Regions from separate parts of the Trichocoleus sp. FACHB-591 genome, predicted to be linked through region 2. Evidence: riboswitches for the same ligand, from Rfam matches in the RefSeq annotation. Region 2 holds a riboswitch; the other holds the start of a gene.

Region 1 (5,708 bases), on a different contig from region 2:
ATGGTCGACCTTTTGAGATCCGCAAATTCCGCTCTATGGTGGAAAATGCCGAAGCTCTCAAGGCGCTGATTCCCAACGAAGCCCAAGGCTTAATCTTCAAGAATCGCGAAGATCCTCGTGTCACTCAAGTCGGTCGTTTTTTGAGACGCACTAGTCTTGATGAATTTCCCCAATTTTGGAATGTGCTGAGCGGGGAAATGAGTCTGGTTGGCACTCGCCCTCCGACTGGTGATGAAGTTGTTCACTATGATGAGCACCATTGGCAGCGCTTGTGTGTCAAGCCCGGTATTACGGGAGAATGGCAAGTGAATGGTCGTTCTTCAGTCAAGGACTTCGAGAAGATTGTTGAGCTAGATTTGCGCTACCAAACCCATTGGACCCCTCTGTACGATTTGACAATCATCTTCAAAACAGTGTTTGTGATTTTTGCCAAAACTGGGGCCTACTAACCCACGAACTCAGTCGCGATCGCCTCACTTTCAAGGCTGAAAAAAGACAGCATGCTCTAGTTCCACCACTCTGTCCTTAAAACGGCAGGGTGGTTTTTTGTAGCGGGGCAGTGGAGTCTCAGAGTCACAAATAGCGGGCTGGAAAACAGATTGATGATGCTTTGTTGTCCTCACTTCATGCTAGCGTTAGCCCAACTACGGGAGAGTTGCTTGAACATTCACAAATGCAAATCAATGGGTCCAGACAAGAACTGACATACCAAGCGATGTCATTAGTACTGCCAGTAAAGCAAAACTCCCTAGTTGGTGATGTGAGGAAGTGCCGCAATGTTTGAACTATTAACCTTAGTTCTGCTGTGGCTGCTAGTCGGCATAATTATCTGGTACGTCCTACAGAAGCTGATTCCGAAGGAGTACTACACTTGGCTCGGTGCCTTTGTGATGGTGTTATTCATCATTCTGGCCTTCCTAACGCCAACCAGCCGAGTTGTCTCCACAGTTTGGAGCGTGTTATCGCTGCCCTTCAAGCCCCTTGGCTTATCGTTGTTGCTGCTAGCTGCTGCTGCCGCCAAGATGGATAAAGGCGGGTTGAAAAAGCCGGGGGGTACTTTGGTGATCGCTGCCCTGTTAATTTTGCTAATTTCCAGTACTCCTTTTGTGGCCTATGCACTGGCCCAAAAAACCGAGCAGGCCGCCATTCAGTTCGATCAGCAACGGCGGGAACTTTGTGACCTTCAGTGCCCGACAACGCTGACCCCTCCAGAAGGACAAACAGCGGCAGCGATCGTGGTATTGGGATGGGGAACGACGCAGGCGAATCTACCCTATCGGCGACAGATTCAACTAACGGATACGGGCGATCGCATTATTTACGCTGCCCAACTGTATCAAGACCAACTACGGCTAGGGAATAGGCCTTTGGTGATCGTCAGTGCAGGCCCTAGGGGCGATTTGCAAGGCAAGCCTGAGGAAATCGTGGAAGCGAGGGACATTGAAACCTTACTGATCAATATGGGAGTGGCTAGAGACGACATTGTGGTGGAACCGACTGGCGTGGATGTGCGTACTAGCGCTGTCGCCGTAGGACGAATTTTGATGGAGCGGCGGTTGGGCGATCGCGTGATCTTAGTTTCCTCTGCCACGAATACTAGGCGAGCCGCTTTAACCTTTGCCAGGGTAGGAATTCGAGTCATTCCTCGACCCACAAATTTTTATACGTTTGAGTCGGGTGGCAGTCTCAGGCGCAGATTACGGATTGCCGACTTTGTCCCCAGCGCTGACACTCTGGTGGTCACGACTCGCGTGATTGAGGAATATTTGCTCTCGGTTTATTACTTCTTACGCGGCTGGCTCGCACCTTTGGGCATTTAGCTCGGCTCGCAGAGGGGTTGCCTGCTGCTGAGGTAATTCGTTTAGGATGATCAAAAGGTTGCTGGATTTTTGCTCATGGCTCGCTCTCAGCTACGGAAACTTGCGGCTTACTTACAACCCCACTGGAAAACTACTGTTTTAGGCGTTTTATCGCTGCTGATCGTCAATTTAGTTGGGGTTTATATCCCGCTGGTCATCCGCGACGCTGTTGACGACCTTCAAGTCACCTTCAGCTTCGACCAAGTTTTGTACTATGTAGGGCTGATTTTGGCCCTAGCGTCGGTCATGTGGGGAATTCGCATGGTCTCTCGGATTTTGCTCTTTGGCACTGGGAGGCAGGTGGAATTTGACTTGAAGCAGAAGATCTTCAATCACTTGCTAACCCTAGAGCCGTTTTACTTTTCACTCAACACCGCTGGGGATCTCATTAGCCGCGCGACAAGTGATGTAGACAATATTCGGCGGTTGGTGGGGTTTGCTGTGCTCAGTTTGGCAAATACCGTCTTTGCCTATACTTTGACCTTGCCCGTCATGCTGACGATTGACTGGAAGCTGAGCTTATTGGCGATCGCACCTTACCCGTTCATGTTGATGTTGGTGCGCTTGTTTAGCGATCGCCTCCGCAATGAGCAGCTAGAGGTGCAAGAAGAACTGTCTAAAATGAGCGATCTGATTCAAGAAGACATGAGCGGCATCGCCTTGATTAAGATCTACGCTCAAGAGGAAAACGAGCGGCGAGCCTTCCGACAACTGAATCAGCAACTGCTCAAGGCCAACCTAAAGCTAGCTAGAACCCGTAATACCTTGTTTCCGCTGCTGATCGGCATTGCCAGCCTCAGTATTCTGGTGCTGTTGTGGCAGGGGGCCAGAGCGATCGCCACGGGAGCGCTTAGTGTAGGTGACTTTATCGCCTTGCTCCTGTACGTCGAACGCCTGATCTTCCCGACCGCACTACTCGGCTTCACGATTACAGCCTATCAACGTGGTGAAGTCAGTATCGATCGCGTCGAGTCAATTTTGACGGTGGAACCGAAGATCAAAAACGAGCCCGATGTGGTGCCGTTAGCTCTAGCAGAGGTCAAAGGTCGCCTCAGCGCCCGTGATCTCAGCTTTACCTATCCTGGCGCCGTCATACCAGCGCTGCAAAATGTCAGCTTCACAATCGAACCGGGAGAAACCGTCGCGATCGTAGGGCCAATTGGGTCAGGTAAGTCCACCTTGGCAAATGCGATCCCCCGACTGCTGGATATTGCGTCAGAGCAACTGTTTGTCGATGACTACGACATTACTCAGTTGCGCTTGCAGGATTTGCGATCTGCGATCGCGTATGTGCCCCAAGACAGCTTCCTCTTCAGCACCACAGTCAAGAACAATATCCGCTACGGCGACCCTCTAGCAGAACAGCCAGAGGTAGAGTACGCGTCCAAACAAGCTCAAATTCACCAAGAGATTCTCAATTTCCCGCACCAGTACGAAACAGTGGTAGGTGAACGAGGGATTACGTTATCTGGTGGACAACGCCAGCGCAGCGCCCTAGGCAGAGCTTTATTGGTTGATGCGCCCATTTTGATTTTGGACGACGCCCTCTCCAGCGTGGACAACCAAACCGCCACCCAAATTCTGAAAAATTTGTCGGAAGGTACACAACGTAAAACGGTGCTGTTTATCTCTCACCAACTCGCCGCTGCCGCCACAGCCGATCGCATTTTTGTCATGGAGCATGGTCACATTGTGCAGACGGGCACCCATGATCAACTGCTCAAGCAGCCTGGACTATACCAAACGCTATGGAGCCAGCATGCCTTAGAAGAAATGCTGCGCTAAGAACCAAAATCTGGGGTTGCAGTTTTGCGGCAAAAACCTTTATGTCAATAAACAGTGATATGATTGCCCTACTCATGCGGTTCTAGTGAGGAACAGTCACTAGAGGTAACGGGGAAAGTTCGGTGCAAATCCGACGCTGTCCCGCAACTGTGAAGGAATTTTTTGCTCAGCTAAGTAAAAATTTCCTAGCCAGGATGCCCGCCGGTGGGAAGTTCTATAGCTCTAAAGTGCGAGGTACACCATGAGAACTGCATCCCTGACTTCTGGCTCTCTACAGCAACAGGCTGTCCGTTGGACGCTTTCGGTGCCTGTGCAAGCCACCTTATTTACTTCCTTGTGTGCGTTGACGCTCTGGACGGTTTATTTCTCAAGCTATCCTGCCGCCCACAATCAAATGCACTCGCTACGCCACCATACCTTGAGTGTTAGCTGCCACTAGAATTTCGCGCTCCGTCAGAATTCTTACTCGTCAGCATCCTCAAAGGTTCTAAGTCATAATGACAAAAATTAAACTCGTTTCGCTCCTCAGCTTATTAGGGCTGCTAGGAGCTTTAAGCTATGGTGCAGTTGGGCGATCGCAACTACCACAGCCATCGGTGAAGCTGGCAACTGAACCATCTACCAGTCAGTTACTACCCTTTGAGGCCGATGCCGCGCAGCCCCAAAATCCAGTGCAAATGACGCTACAAGCGCTGGATGCAACCGGGAAGCCACTGCAAGATGCCAACATTCGTGTCAAACTGCTAACCCCGCCTACGAATCCTTGGTTGCCCACCGACTTTCCCATTGTTGAGGGCACCAAGCTACTGGATTTGGCGGCGATCGCCGCTAATGGTCAACTGGAATTTCAGCAAATGCTCCCGATTCGCGGTGACTACCAACTCCAAGTCGAAGTTACACCAACCGTTGCTAATGCCTTTGCACCTTTTCAGCAAACCTTAACTTTGCCCGTCGCCGAAAATTCAATTAAATATCGCAACTTCGCCATCCTAGCCGTGATTTTGTTGGGGGTAGGCTTCGGTGGCGGCTGGGTGATTGGCGGCAAGCAAGAACTGCAACCTGGAGAAATTGCCCCTCAGCGAGTTCGGTTGCTGTTGAGCGGAACCATTGTGGTCGCGATCGCTGCTCTACTCGTCGTCAATATTAGTGCTGAACTGTCTCACTCCCATGAGCACTCTCACGAACATGAGCATGGAGATAAGGCGATCGCCGCTTTGCCGTCTAGTGCGAACACACAAGGCTTAGAAGTGAAGCTGTTAGGGCATCACCATGCCACGGTAGGCGAACCTGCTGAGTTGGTTGTACAGGCGATCGATACTAAAACGGGTCAACCAGCAACTGATGTGGTGTTTGACATCAAAGCCAAATCTTTAGAAGCAGGCTGGGTTGCCTTTGCTCATCAAGCAACACCCAATAACCAAGGTGAATTTGCATGGCAACAACAGTTTTTTGATGGCGCACCCTATCAAGTGGAAGTTGAAGTCACACCCAAACCCGGTGCGGCTCGTCAGTTTTCATCCTTCAAAGTGGCTCAAGAGATTGAAGTTGAGGGCGTAGAGCCACCGTTGCGATCGCGCCTCCTTTCCCTTGGCTATTTTGTCAGCATTTTGCTGGTGGGCTTGGGTCTTGGTTTATGGGTGCAACAACGGCGACAACCGCGATCGCTCCTTGACAGCAAGGCGTTAAATTAGACATAATGGCAAATTGTCTGTCTATTCCTGCTCGGACCAGGTGAAGGCATCACAAAAAGCTGGCATGCTGATTGTGCAAAGCATTTCATAAAGAGCATTAGCCAGCTACCTGTACGGCAACTGTTAGGAGAATTTCATGGCTTACGCAATTATTGAGACGGGTGGTAAGCAACTGCGGGTGGAACCGGGTCGCTTTTATGATGTAGAGCGGATTGCGGGTGATGTCGATGCCGCTGTCACCATTGACAAAGTGCTATTTGTGCAAAACGATGGTGAAATCTCTGTTGGTCAGCCTTTAGTAGCAGGGGCAGCAGTTCAAGGTACCATCCTGCGCCAACTGCGAGGCCGTAAAATCATCGTGTACAAGATGCAG
Region 2 (5,708 bases):
TTTGCGGGTCATCGACTCTCTGCAACTGACCGACAACTACAGCGTTGCCACTCCTGTGAACTGGAAAGATGGCGATGATGTTGTAGTCGTACCTTCTATCCCCACCGAAGAAGCGAAGCAGAAGTTCCCCAAAGGTGTGACCGAAATCAGACCTTACCTCCGCATGACCCCCCAACCCGACAAATAAGCGGCTCGCGGTCAAATTAATTTCTGTAGGGTGGGCATTGCCCACCTTATTTTTTGGGGAATTTTGGCTGAGGCGATCGCCGCACTAAAACCGCAATCCTGTCACGTCTATGAGTCAAAATTTTTAAAGGGAAGCAATAGGTAAATTGAGCATGGATATTAAAAACGGATTTGTCGGCAGCGTCGGCAACACCCCCTTAATTCGGTTGCACAGCTTCAGCGAAGAAACAGGGTGCGAAATTTTAGGCAAGGCCGAGTTCCTTAACCCAGGTGGCTCTGTGAAAGACCGGGCCGCGCTATACATGATTGAGGATGCCGAACGCAAAGGGTTGCTCAAGCCTGGTGGCACCGTGGTAGAAGGCACCGCAGGCAACACCGGGATCGGGTTGGCGCATATCTGCAATGCCAAGGGTTACAAGTGCCTGATCATCATCCCTGACACCCAATCTCAAGAAAAAATTGACACGCTACGAACTTTAGGCGCTGAGGTGCGTCCTGTTCCTGCCGTACCTTACAAAGACCCCAACAACTACGTCAGGCTTTCTGGCCGCATTGCAGAAGAGATGGAGAATGCCATCTGGGCGAACCAGTTCGATAACTTAGCCAATCGCCTGGCGCACTACCATACGACTGGGCCAGAGATTTGGGCGCAAACTGAGGGCAAAGTTGATGCTTGGATTACCTCGACTGGCACAGGTGGAACTTATGCTGGGGTGGCAATGTTTCTCAAGGAAAAGAACCCCAACATCAGAGCGGTATTAGCTGACCCAATGGGTAGCGGTCTCTACAGCTATGTCAAGACAGGCGAAATCAGCTCAGAAGGGAGTTCCATTACTGAAGGTATTGGCAACAGCCGCGTTACAGCCAATATGGAAGGCGCACCCGCCGATGATGCCATTCGCATCCATGACCAAGAGTGTGTAGAAGTGGTGTATCGTCTGCTGCGAGAAGAAGGCTTATTTTTGGGCGGCTCCAGCGGAATTAACGTCGCTGCGTCAGTGGCACTGGCAAAACAAATGGGGCCCGGACATACCATTGTGACTATTTTGTGTGATAGTGGCTCCCGGTATCAATCACGGTTGTTCAATCTGGATTGGCTCGCTCAAAAAGGATTATCTCCAGAAGCGATCGCCACTGCCTAAACTATCTCCCGCCAGCCTCCTTCTATCACTTCGATGCGCTACCCGCTCTCAAGCTATAGCAACAGCCATATTGGCTAGGGGTATATTCGCCAGGGATATTTATGGGTGGCATGTGCCATCAGGTTCCCACCCACGACTGAGTAAGCTTCCGCTTGGACTTGCGACCATAAACATAAGCTGACGGATTGAGTCAGTGGAGCGGGTCAGCATAGGAGGCAAAGACATGGTGGAATCTTGGATGATTATTGGTGGCATCACCTTTTTGGTGGCTTTAGGAGCAGCTTGGATCAGACCCCGTGATACCGTCTGGGCGGTAGAGTTACAGCGTCCTTTGTGGCTCTTTTTTGAGCCTCTGATTCCGGTGATTTGGACTTTTGTGTTTAGTTGTGGGGCTGCTTCTGCCTATTTAGTGTGGGAAAAGAATCCAGGTAGCTTGCAAATGTGGCTCCTAATGGCGCTGTACCTGCTGCTAGAAGTAATTACTGTTGCTTACATTCCACTTACTCTCAGGCTGCGAAATATTAAAGCTGGTGTGGTTTTAGGCGGTATTGGTGTGGTTTTAGGAGTTTTCCTCGCTAGCTCCATTTTGTCGATTTCGGGTTTGGCAGTGCTTTTGCTCTTGCCTTACTTGATTTGGAGTCCGATTGGCACCTATGCCACATTGGAAATGATGCGGCTCAACCCTGAGGCAGCACACTAATCTTTCCGCTGGTCGATTACGGTTGACCTAATGCCCTGACACAATCGCTTCATAACTTATCTTTGCTCAGAACTGTCAGATCTGATTTGAGCCAAGTGCAGCGTGTGGCCCAGAGGAAGCTAAAAGCATGATCAAGTCTTGGATGGTAATTGCAGCCGTAACCTTTTTAGTGGCAATCGGCGGTAGTGTGATTCGGCCCCGTGATGTGAAATGGTTTCGGCGCTTACGTCGTCCAAGCTGGCTCACCTTTGAACCTGCCATTCCAGTGATTTGGGCGGTGGTTTTTGTCTGTGGCGCATGGTCTGCCTACAACATTTGGGAGCGAGACCCTGGCAGCTCAAAAACCTGGTTTCTCATGGGTTTCTATCTGCTATTGGAAATCGTGACAATTGTCTACCAGCCTCTGACATTATGGCTGCGTAACCTCACCATCGGCACATTCATTGGTGGTACTGGAGCGGTTCTAGGTTGGATTCTGGCAGCGGTAGTTGCACCCGTTTCGGCTACTGCCGCTGCCCTCCTCATTCCCTATTTAATCTGGAGCCCGATTGGTACCTATGCGACTTGGGAGTTGGCAAAGCTGAATCCAGAATCTGCTTAAACTTTTGCTTAGATAACTCAGTCAAGGGGTAGTTGGGGCCACGGCTGGTGGAGCGAAATGTAGCGATCGCGACTTTTGTTCTAAGCTGGATGAGATGAATTGGCTGGCAGACGCAATCAGCCTCGGCTTATTAAGGAGAGACCATGACTCGCGCCATAATGAAAACCGCCAAAGGCACCATCAACCTAGAGCTGTTTGAGCAGGATGCGCCTAACACGGTGAAGAATTTTGTTGATCTTGCCAATAAAGGGTTTTACGACGGGCTGACCTTTCACCGCGTAATTTCTGACTTCATGATTCAGGGTGGCTGTCCTCAAGGCACAGGCACCGGAGGTCCAGGATACAAAATCAACTGCGAAACGGCTGGCAACCCCAACAAGCACCAAGCAGGCAGCCTGTCGATGGCTCACGCTGGCAAAGATACTGGGGGAAGTCAATTCTTTATTTGCCACTCGCCTCAGCCTCACCTCGATGGCAAGCACACTGTGTTTGGCAAAACGGAAAATATGGATGTCGTGAATGCGATTCGTAAAGACGACAAAATCCTGTCCGTCAGGATCGAATCCTAGGTAAATCTTAGGTAGAAGTAGTGTCGCGATCGCCTCATGGCTTATCCAAGGAGCGATCGCCCAAGTTCCAAGCAATTCGCAAACACCTAAGCCCCCATATAATAGCTACTCGAATAGCCAAACCAAACCGTGCCCTAAAACCAACTTCTGGAGGAGGTCTGGAGGACGCAGCCGTCCTTCAGTGGGGGTTTGAGGGCAAGCGCCCCTAAGGGTTTGGTTCTAGTACATATGCCTGCACACCCAACTAAAAGATCATCGAGCGATCGCCCTCAACCCCCTCCCCCGCATACAGTCCCAAGAACAGATGGGATAAGATAACGAAGCACACGTGAACAGTAGCCAGATAGGGAAAATCCGGTGCGAGTCCGGTGCTGTGCCGCAGCTGTCAATGGAGCTGAAAATTCGGATTTAGTAGAGTGTCAGCTCTCCTCAGCCAGAACGCCTATCTGTTACCACTTCACTCACTTCCTGCGTCGCACGGGAAAGAGGATTTGACTCATGTTAACTACCAATTCAACCCTGTTGAATACAATCGATGCTGCTGCTCCAGCGGCACAACTACCGCCTCTGCCCATGCAGCGACCTTTACTGCTGATTGGGCATGGCAGCCGCGATGAAGATGGACGGCGGAGCTTTCTCGAATTTGCCGCAGCGTACCAATCTCTAGATACCTCCCGCCCCGCAGTTCCTTGCTTCCTCGAACTCACCGCTCCCTCCATTCAAGAAGGCGTTGATCAGTGCGTGGAACAGGGCTACACCGAATTTTCCGTTTTGCCAATTTTGCTCTTTGCCGCACGACATAACAAATTTGATGTCACCAACGAACTCGATCGCGCTCGTCAGCGGCATCCCCAAGTCAAGTTCCACTACGGGCGGCACTTTGGCATTACTCCCGGCATTCTAGACCTGTGGCGATCGCGCCTAGCCGAACTCGACCAACCCCAATGGAACCCCCAAGGCATTGAGCGCAAAGATACCGTCCTGCTGTTTGTGGGGCGTGGAGCCAGCGACCCAGATGCCAACGGTGATGTTTACAAAATGGCTCGGATTCTCTGGGAAGGCAGCGGCTATAGCACCGTCGAAACCTGCTTTATTGGCATCACCCATCCCCGCTTAGAAGAAGGCTTCCGTCGCGCCCGCCTATACGAACCCAAGCGAATTATCGTCCTGCCTTACTTCTTGTTTACTGGGTTGCTGATGAAGAAGATCTTTGACATCACCACACAGCAACAAGAACTGCATCCCGACATCTCCATGACCTGCTTGCCAGAAATGGGCTTGCATCCGCAACTCTTCTCCATTTTGCGGGAACGAGAAATTGAAACCCAACTGGGCCAAGTGCAGATGAACTGCGAGATGTGTAAGTTTCGCTTAGCGGCTGTCGCTAATGGTGGCGGTCATGGTCACGGGCATGATCATGGGCATGGTCACGATCACGGCCATAGTCATGAGCAAGCTCACGGGCACGATCACGGCCACGGCCACGGGCATGGTCACGGGCACGACCATCCTGTTGTTGACCCCTACGCCGAACCCGCTCAATATCACGAGAGAATTTGGCAAGTTCCCTAAAGACCTAGAGCCACTAAAGCGATCGCCAGCTAGACTCTAGAAGGTTGGTTAATGCAACAGGATGGACAAGAAGTTTCAGACTGGACTAGTCTGCTTACTCTCTTTGATGTTGGTGGTTGTGCTTTTGGTCGTGCCAGCACAGCAATCTAAGCCACCAGCGGCCCCAGCATTAACCGAGTTACGCGGAGTCTGGCTGACCAACGTGGCAAGTGCGGTCCTGTTTCGGCCTGGGGGAGTTCAGCGAGCCTTCAAGCAGCTATCTCAGCTCCACTTCAATACGGTTTACCCCGTCGTCTGGAATCGGGGACATACCCTGTATCCCAGCTTTGTGCTCAAGCGGAGCATTGGGCGATCGCAAGACCCCATGCTAACGAGTCTGCGTTTAGGCAAAGATGTCTTAGCGGAGATGGTTCAGCAGGGCCATCAACAGGGACTCAGGATCATTCCTTGGTTTGAGTACGGCTTTATGGCTCCCGCTGGCTCGGCGTTAGTGCAGCAGCACCCCGATTGGCTCACCAGCCGTCAAGATGGCACCACAGCCATTCGCTCAGATTGGGAGCAATTAGCTTTACCCAATGCTACAAAGTCGCGATCGCCATCCTGGTTGGAATTCGCTCAGCAGAAACTGCGGCAGCCGTTTGGCATCAGTCGAGTTTGGCTGAACCCGCTGCATCCAGAGGTGCAAGCCCTAATGGTAGATCTGATTGTAGAAGTCGTGACTCGCTACGATGTCGCTGGGATTCAATTGGATGACCACTTTGGGTTGCCAGTAGATTTTGGTTACGACGCTTTTACGGTTGAGCTTTACCAGCAAGAACATGGGGGTAAACCGCCTCCTGATAACCCGCTAGACCCAGAATGGATGCGCTGGCGAGCGAATAAAATTACCGCTTTGATGGAGCAGATTTTTCGCGCTGTGAAGGTGGTGCGGCCCTACT

What was found. A riboswitch is a leader RNA that binds a small molecule or an ion and turns the genes downstream of it on or off. The one in region 2 is predicted to bind cobalamin.
Region 1: another riboswitch for cobalamin. It lies ahead of H6F90_RS17310 (CbtB-domain containing protein); the one in region 2 lies ahead of H6F90_RS23505 (sirohydrochlorin chelatase).

What each region holds. Positions count from the first base shown of each region.
Region 1 is NZ_JACJPA010000094.1:47,253-52,960, forward strand. It holds gene H6F90_RS17295 (sugar transferase) at 1-449, shown strand, start outside; gene H6F90_RS17300 (YdcF family protein) at 777-1,820, shown strand; gene H6F90_RS17305 (ABC transporter ATP-binding protein) at 1,896-3,644, shown strand; cobalamin riboswitch at 3,705-3,865, shown strand; gene H6F90_RS17310 (CbtB-domain containing protein) at 3,886-4,083, shown strand; gene H6F90_RS17315 (hypothetical protein) at 4,142-5,335, shown strand; gene rplU (50S ribosomal protein L21) at 5,472-5,708, shown strand, end outside.
Region 2 is NZ_JACJPA010000110.1:18,389-24,096, forward strand. It holds gene H6F90_RS23480 (peroxiredoxin) at 1-187, shown strand, start outside; gene H6F90_RS23485 (cysteine synthase A) at 339-1,328, shown strand; gene H6F90_RS23490 (tryptophan-rich sensory protein) at 1,552-2,028, shown strand; gene H6F90_RS23495 (TspO/MBR family protein) at 2,156-2,629, shown strand; gene H6F90_RS23500 (peptidylprolyl isomerase) at 2,773-3,198, shown strand; cobalamin riboswitch at 3,500-3,663, shown strand; gene H6F90_RS23505 (sirohydrochlorin chelatase) at 3,697-4,770, shown strand; gene H6F90_RS23510 (glycoside hydrolase family 10 protein) at 4,832-5,708, shown strand, end outside.